DNA from 3 places in the Burkholderia sp. EMB26 genome. Region 2 is predicted to be linked to each of the others. Evidence: riboswitches for the same ligand, from Rfam matches in the RefSeq annotation. Region 2 holds a riboswitch; each other region holds the start of a gene.
The links. A riboswitch is a leader RNA that binds a small molecule or an ion and turns the genes downstream of it on or off. The one in region 2 is predicted to bind cobalamin.

Region 1 (2,257 bases), 930 kb from region 2:
GCATGCGCGGCGCACGACGACGGCATGGAGCCCGCGGCTCGGCGTCGTGTGGTCGCCGGTCGGCGCGCACAGCCTGTATGCGTCGTACAGCAAGAACTTCGCGCCGGTCGGCGGCGACCTGATCGGCATCACGCCCGACGCGCGCGGCAACGCCAACGATCTCGGCCCGCAATACACGCGCCAATACGAGATCGGCGTGAAAAGCGACTGGCGCGATGGCGCGCTGAGCACGACGCTCGCGCTGTTTCAGCTCGACCTGTACAACCGCCGCATCGCCGACCCGGTTCGCCCGGGCTTTTTCGACCTCACCGGCCTCGAACGCAATCGTGGCCTGGAACTGGGCGTCGCCGGCCGGCTCACGGGCGACTGGTTCGTCCGCGGCGGCATCGGCTGGCAACACGCGCGGGTGGTCGACGCCGAGCCGAAGTATGCGGGCAAGCGCTCGGCGGGCGTGTCGGCGTCGAACGGCAGCCTGTTCGTCAGCCATGCGCCGCTGCGCGGGTTTTTCGCCGAACTCGGGGTCGTGTACGAGGGCGCGCGTTACGCCGATCGCGACAACCTGCTCGAACTGCCCGCGTACCTTCGCTGGGACGGCAAGGCCGGCTATCGCACGCGCGACCTCGAGGTGACGCTGGCGGCCGTCAACCTGGCCGATCGCGACTACTACGCGAATGCGACGGGCCTCGCGCAGATCGTGCCCGGCGCGCCACGCACGTTCACGCTGACGGCGGCATACAAGTTCTGACCTCGCGGGCGGCGCCGGCGCCCCGCGCAGCCGCTCCGCCGGGCGGCTTGCGCGTTGCAGGCCTGTGCTATCGTATGCGCCGCGTTCGGTGCTCGCATGCGCATTCGGTGCATGCAGTTAAACGGGAAACAGGAGGCGGACATCCGCCCGGCCTGTGCTGTCCCCGCAACGGTACGCCGCCCGCGCCGCGCGCTTCCTCGCGCGTGCGCCCAGGCCGCCCGCGATGCCACTGCCCTTCGACCGGGCGGGAAGGCTGCGGTCTGGCAAGCGGCCAGCCCGGATACCGGCCGACGCAAGGGGCGAGCGCGCTGCTCGCCGAACGCCCGATCCGCGGGGGACGGACCGGGTGCGCATTCCCCCGCGTTCGCGCGGGTTTCGCCCGATCCGCCATGCACTGCCTGTCCGCCGGCCGCCGATGCGCCGCCCGCCTTCCCTGTTCCACTGTTTCGACACGGTGCGCGCCGTGCCGCGCGCGATGAGCCGCGCCTGGCTCGTCGGCGCCGGCCCCGGCGACGCCGATCTGCTGACGCTCAGGGCCGTACGCGCGATCGGCGCGGCCGACGTGCTGCTCGTCGACGATCTCGTGAACCCCGACGTGCTGCGCCATGCGCGCGCCGATGCGCTGATCGAGCACGTCGGCAAGCGTGGCGGCCATGCGTCGACGCCGCAGGAGACGATCGTCGCCGCGATGCTCGCGCACCTGCGCGCGGGCCGCAGCGTCGCACGGCTCAAGGGCGGCGATCCGTTCGTGTTCGGCCGCGGCGGCGAGGAGCTGATCGCGCTCGGCGCGGCGGGCTTTCCGGTGGAAGTCGTCAACGGCATCACCGCGGGCATCGCCGCGCCGGCCGCGCTCGGCATCCCGGTCACGCACCGCGGCGACGCGCAGGGCGTGATCTTCGTCACGGGCCACGGCGCGGGGGCCGACGAGCCCGACTGGCGCGCGCTCGCGGCCACACGCATGACGATCGTGGTCTACATGGGCATCCGCCGGCTCGACGCGATTGCCGCGGCGTTGCGCGACGGCGGCCTGCCCGGCGACACGCCGTGCGCGGCAATCGAGAACGCCACGCGGCCCGAACAGCGCCACGTCCACGCGACGCTCGATACGCTCGTCGCGCGCGTCGGCGAAACCGGCATCGGATCGCCGGCGATCGTCGTGATCGGCCGCGTCGCGGCGCTCGCCGACGATCCGGCGGTGCGTGCGGCGCTCGGCGGCCACGCATGATGCGCGTCGCGCTCGGTGTCGGTTTTCGCGCCGGCGTCACGGCCGCGCAACTCGATGCCGCGATCCGCGCCGCGCTCGCGCGCTATCCGGCCGCCGAACCGGCGCTCGTCGCGACGCTCGTCGACAAGGCTCGCGCCCGTGCGCTGCGCACGCTGTGCGCGCGCCGCGGCTGGCCGCTCGTCGCGTTCGACGCGGCGCAACTCGCGAGTCGTCCGGAACTGGCCGCGAGCGGCCCGTCGGACGCCGCGCTGGCCCGCTTCGGCATCGCGGGCGTGGCCGAGCCGTGC
Region 2 (2,257 bases):
GCGATGCGATCGGTGCCGCGTACCGAGCTGTTCGAGCGGATTTTCGACATTTCGGCGTCGACGCGCGCGACCGCTTCGAGCAGCGCCGCTTCGGTCTCGGCCGAACAGGCGAGCCGATAGGGCTGACCGAGAATCGAGACTTCGATCTGCTTGGTGCTCATGCATGTTCTCCGTGGCTGGCCGCGTCATCGCCATCCGTGCGCGCCTGCGCATCCAGCAGGTCGAGCTGGTTGTCGGCTTGCTCCGCGCTCTTCGAGCGCGGCAGCTTTTCGAGAATCGCGTTCAGTTTCACCTGGGCGTCGTCGATCTTCGCCGACAGCGTGTCGCGCTCGGCCGCGAGCGCATTGCGTTCGTCGCGCAGCTGCGCGAGTTCCGCGCGGACCGTGTCCGCTTCCGCGCGCAATTGCGCGACCTGCTCCTCGAGCGCGAGCCGTTCCGAGTGATAGCGCTTGTTCAGCGAAATCAGACGGCCAATATTTTGAGATAGGGTTTCGAGTTCGTTGAGCATTTGCTGCGTCCTCTAAAGACCCAGCATTTTAGCGCGGAATAACGCGCAATCCGACATCTGTAACGTTTCCAGTCGTAACACCCCTGCTTCTTGCCGCGAATAGGCGCGTCCCGCGTGTCTCCGGACGCTTCCTTGACGCTCGCGCGACCGGCTCCTAAACTGGCGCCGCCTCGGTGCTCGCGCGCAGGACGCGCGGTTAAACGGGAAGCAGGGTGCGGGCTCCGCGAGCGCGTCAACCTGCGCTGCCCCCGCAACGGTAAGCGGCCGCGTCGCATGACGCAGGCCGGCTCGGGCGCGTTTCGCGTGCAGGTCGCACGCGGGCGCGGGCCACTGCGCGTCATCGCGCGGGAAGGCGAGCCGGACCGCCGCCAGCCCGGATACCGGCCGAGACGGGGAGCCCGCACGGGCTCCATGACGCGCGGCCTGCGGGGAAGCGGGGCGCGCAATGCTTCACGGAACGTTCTTCGATGCCGACCCCAATCGTCCGCCACGCGCCCCCGTCGCGCCCGGCCGGCCCCTGCAAGCGGATGCGCCGTGCGTCGGGCGCGCGGCCGTGCGCCGCATGAGCGCCGCACGCGCCACTGTCATCTGGGCCGCGCTGGCCGCCGTGGTCGCATTGCTGTTCGTCGCGTCGCTGTCGATCGGCAGCGTGCCGATGTCGCCGTGGCAGGCACTCGCTTCGCTCGTGCCGCACGGCGGCGATACCCTGTTTGCCGATATCGTCCGCACGCTGCGCCTGCCGCGCGCGCTCGCGGGTTTCGCGTGCGGCGCGCTGCTCGCGCTGGCCGGCGCGTTGTTGCAAGTGCTGCTGCGCAATCCGCTCGCGGAGCCGTACGTGCTGGGCGTGTCCGGCGGCGCGGCCGGCTTCGCGCTCGTCGCGATGATCGCGGGCGGCGCGTGGTGGCTCGTCGACGCATCCGCGTTCGCCGGTTCGCTCGTCTCGGTCGCGCTCGTGCTCGGTCTCGCCAGACGCGAGCTGTGGCGCGGCGAATCGCGCGACGCATCGCCGCGGCTGCTGCTCACCGGCGTCGTGATCGCGGCGGGATGGGGCGCGCTCGTCACGCTGTTGCTGTCGCTCGCGCCCGATGCGCGGCTGCGCGGCATCATCTTCTGGCTGACGGGCGACCTGAACGGCGCGACGGCGCCGTGGTTCGCGTGGGGCGCGCTGTTGCTGAGCGCGTGCGTCGCGCTGCCGGCCGCGTCGCAACTGAACGTGCTGCTGCGCGGCGACGCGACCGCGCAGGCGCTCGGCGTGCCGGTCGCGCGGCTGCGCGTGCGGATCTATCTCGTCGCGTCGCTGGCCGCCGCCGCTGCCGTGACGACGGCCGGCACGATCGGCTTCGTCGGGCTCGTCGTGCCGCATGCGCTGCGGCTCGCGTTCGGCAACGACCAGCGGATGCTGCTGCCGGCCGCGATGCTCGCGGGCGGTGGCGGCGTGATGGCGGCCGACCTGCTCGCGCGCACCGCGATCGCGCCCGCGCAACTGCCGGTCGGCGTGATGACCGCGTTGATCGGCGTGCCGGTGTTCCTGTGGATGTTGCTGAGGAGGCCGATGCGATGACGGGCGCCACATCGTACGCCGCCGCCGGCGACATGCACTACAGGGCCGTCGACCTGACATTGAAGGCCGGCGCGCGCACGCTGCTCGATCGCTTCACGCACGCGTTCCGCCCCGGCGAGATCTGGTGCGTCGCCGGCCCGAACGGCGCGGGCAAGACGACGCTGCTCGCCACGCTCGCGGGATTGCAG
Region 3 (2,257 bases), on a different replicon from region 2:
CACCTGCATGCCGATGGCCGCCACGCGGAACTTCCACAGCAAGGCCGCCGGGAAATCGGCCGGCAACTCGCTGACCGACGGCAGCCCGATCTGCACGGCCGCGATGATCGCGACAAACACGAGCCCGGCGACGATCGACGCGTTCCACTGCCCGAGCTTCGCCACCAGATGGCGGCGCACGCTGACCGAGAACACCATCGTTGCGACCGAGATCGCGATCATCAGGAAGAACAGACCCGTGCGATACCCGATCGTATCGGGGTCGCCGACCGACGGCGGATTGGCCGGGTACTTGAGGTTCGGCACGATCACGAGCGCGACGAACGCCGCCAGCGCGAGCCAGGCGGCCAGCGGCCGTGCCGGCAGGCGGCTGCCGCGTCCGTACGCATACGCGAAGACCAGCGAGAACAGCCCGCCGAATGCCGCGCCGTAGGTCACGACGCCCGTCAGTAGCCCGAGGCCGGCCTGCGTGTGGCGGCTGACCAGTTCCGGCTCCGGTGCCTCGCCTTGGGCGGCGGCGGTTTTCTCTTCGAGGGCGATCGCCTGATCGACTTGCGGTTCGCCGACGACTTTCGCGAAACCGAACGTGAGGAGGCCCGCGGCGATGCCTGCGAGCATCCCGCGCATGAGCAGCTTTCCGACCATCTTTTACTCCGCGTCAGTGGCAGGGAAAGCCGAGCAGATGGCGGCCGTCGTGGACGAATTCGTGGACATACATGCCCGGCACGAGCGACGTCGCGCCCTGTTCCGCACCGACGAAATAGAGTGCGAGCAGCAGGATCAGGCCGACGAACACGGCCCACGGCAACAGCTCACGGACGGGGATGGGTGCCGGCACGACCGCCGGCTTCAGCACTGCTTCGCTCATGGATGCACCTCAGGGGAATCGCGCCCCGACAAATGATGGATGGGTACGAAGGCAGGTCTGGCTTCCGGGATCATCGATTCCCCGGTTACAGTGGCGCGACCGCGCCGGAATTGCACCGGCTTCCGCGCTTCGTATCGGGCGAATTGTACGCGCGAACGTTCGCGTATTGAAGCGACGACAGATGGGCAAGCGCGCCCCGCTCCGGATCATCCGACCACCGACATGAACCTGCATGCCTCGCTGCGCCTGATCGCGCACGCCTCGACCCGCGCGATGCGCACCGGCACGTTTCCCGACGACGATCCGCTCGACGCGCGCGGGCTTGCCGAAGCCGCCGCGCTGCACGGCCGGTGGACGGCCATCGCCGGCTCGCTCGTGCTGTGCAGCCCGGCACGCTGCGCAACGCAGACCGCCGACGCACTCGGGCTGCACGCCGACATCGACGACGCGCTGCGCGACATCGACTACGGCGACTGGCGAGGCAAGCGGCTGCACGATCTCGCACGCGATCTGCCTGACGAACTTGCCACGTGGATCGGCACGCCGTCCGCGTCGCCGCATCGCGGCGAATCGTTCGACGCCGCCGCACGTCGGGTCGGCACGTGGTTCGACGGGTTGCCGCGCGAGCGCGACGTCATCGCGATCACGCATGCGCCGATCGTCCGCGCGGCCATCGCGCATGTGCTGCGGATGGACCACGCCGCGGCCGCGCGTCTCGACGTTGCGCCGCTGTCGTGCACGACGTTCGTCGCGTCGCCGGCCGGCTGGACGTTGGCGGCGACGGATGATGAGCAGCGCGATACCGGCGCGTAAGCCGCTGTCGTGTTCACTATGTGAGTGATCGACGCGACTCGCTGCCTCGCATGCCGCCACTCGCCTTACATCCCCGTAAGACACACCGTTCGTCGTCCCGACTGTCATCAAACTGACTGCTAGCCGCAGCTAGGATCGGACGCGGTTCCCTACGAGATGCCGTCATGAATCAACCTGCTTCGTCCGCCCCGAACAATCCGGGCTCCGTCGCGCGCACCCGGCAGGTCGGCTATGCCGCCTTCCTGCTGGTGCTCGTGCTCGGCGCCGTCTATATCGCCACCCACCTGGTCGCCGATCTGGCGCCGGTCCGCGAAGGGACGCTGTTCCCGTACCTGCTGCTCGGCGCCGCCCTGCTGATCGCGCTGGGCTTCGAATTCGTCAACGGCTTCCACGACACCGCGAACGCGGTCGCGACCGTGATCTATACGCACTCGCTGACGCCGAACGTCGCGGTGATCTGGTCGGGCATGTGGAACTTCCTCGGCGTGATGGTCTCGAGCGGCGCCGTCGCGTTCGGCATCCTGCAGTTGCTGCCGGTCGAGCTGATCCTGCAGGTCGGCAGCGGCTCGGGCTTCG

Region 1: another riboswitch for cobalamin. It lies ahead of cobA (uroporphyrinogen-III C-methyltransferase); the one in region 2 lies ahead of KU887_RS13140 (iron ABC transporter permease).
Region 3: another riboswitch for cobalamin. It lies ahead of KU887_RS24215 (CbtB-domain containing protein); the one in region 2 lies ahead of KU887_RS13140 (iron ABC transporter permease).

Annotation. Positions count from the first base shown of each region.
Region 1 is NZ_CP078070.1:1,863,642-1,865,898, reverse strand. Features, by position in the region: gene KU887_RS08765 (TonB-dependent siderophore receptor) at 1-745, shown strand, start outside; cobalamin riboswitch at 815-1,052, shown strand; gene cobA (uroporphyrinogen-III C-methyltransferase) at 1,161-1,970, shown strand; gene KU887_RS08755 (cobalamin biosynthesis protein) at 1,967-2,257, shown strand, end outside.
Region 2 is NZ_CP078070.1:2,791,870-2,794,126, reverse strand. Features, by position in the region: gene KU887_RS13150 (cell division protein ZapA) at 1-161, opposite strand, end outside; gene KU887_RS13145 (ATPase) at 158-508, opposite strand; cobalamin riboswitch at 663-912, shown strand; gene KU887_RS13140 (iron ABC transporter permease) at 954-2,069, shown strand; gene KU887_RS13135 (ABC transporter ATP-binding protein) at 2,066-2,257, shown strand, end outside.
Region 3 is NZ_CP078071.1:1,663,339-1,665,595, forward strand. Features, by position in the region: gene KU887_RS24210 (CbtA family protein) at 1-645, opposite strand, end outside; gene KU887_RS24215 (CbtB-domain containing protein) at 659-868, opposite strand; cobalamin riboswitch at 901-1,044, opposite strand; gene KU887_RS24220 (histidine phosphatase family protein) at 1,091-1,681, shown strand; gene KU887_RS24225 (inorganic phosphate transporter) at 1,846-2,257, shown strand, end outside.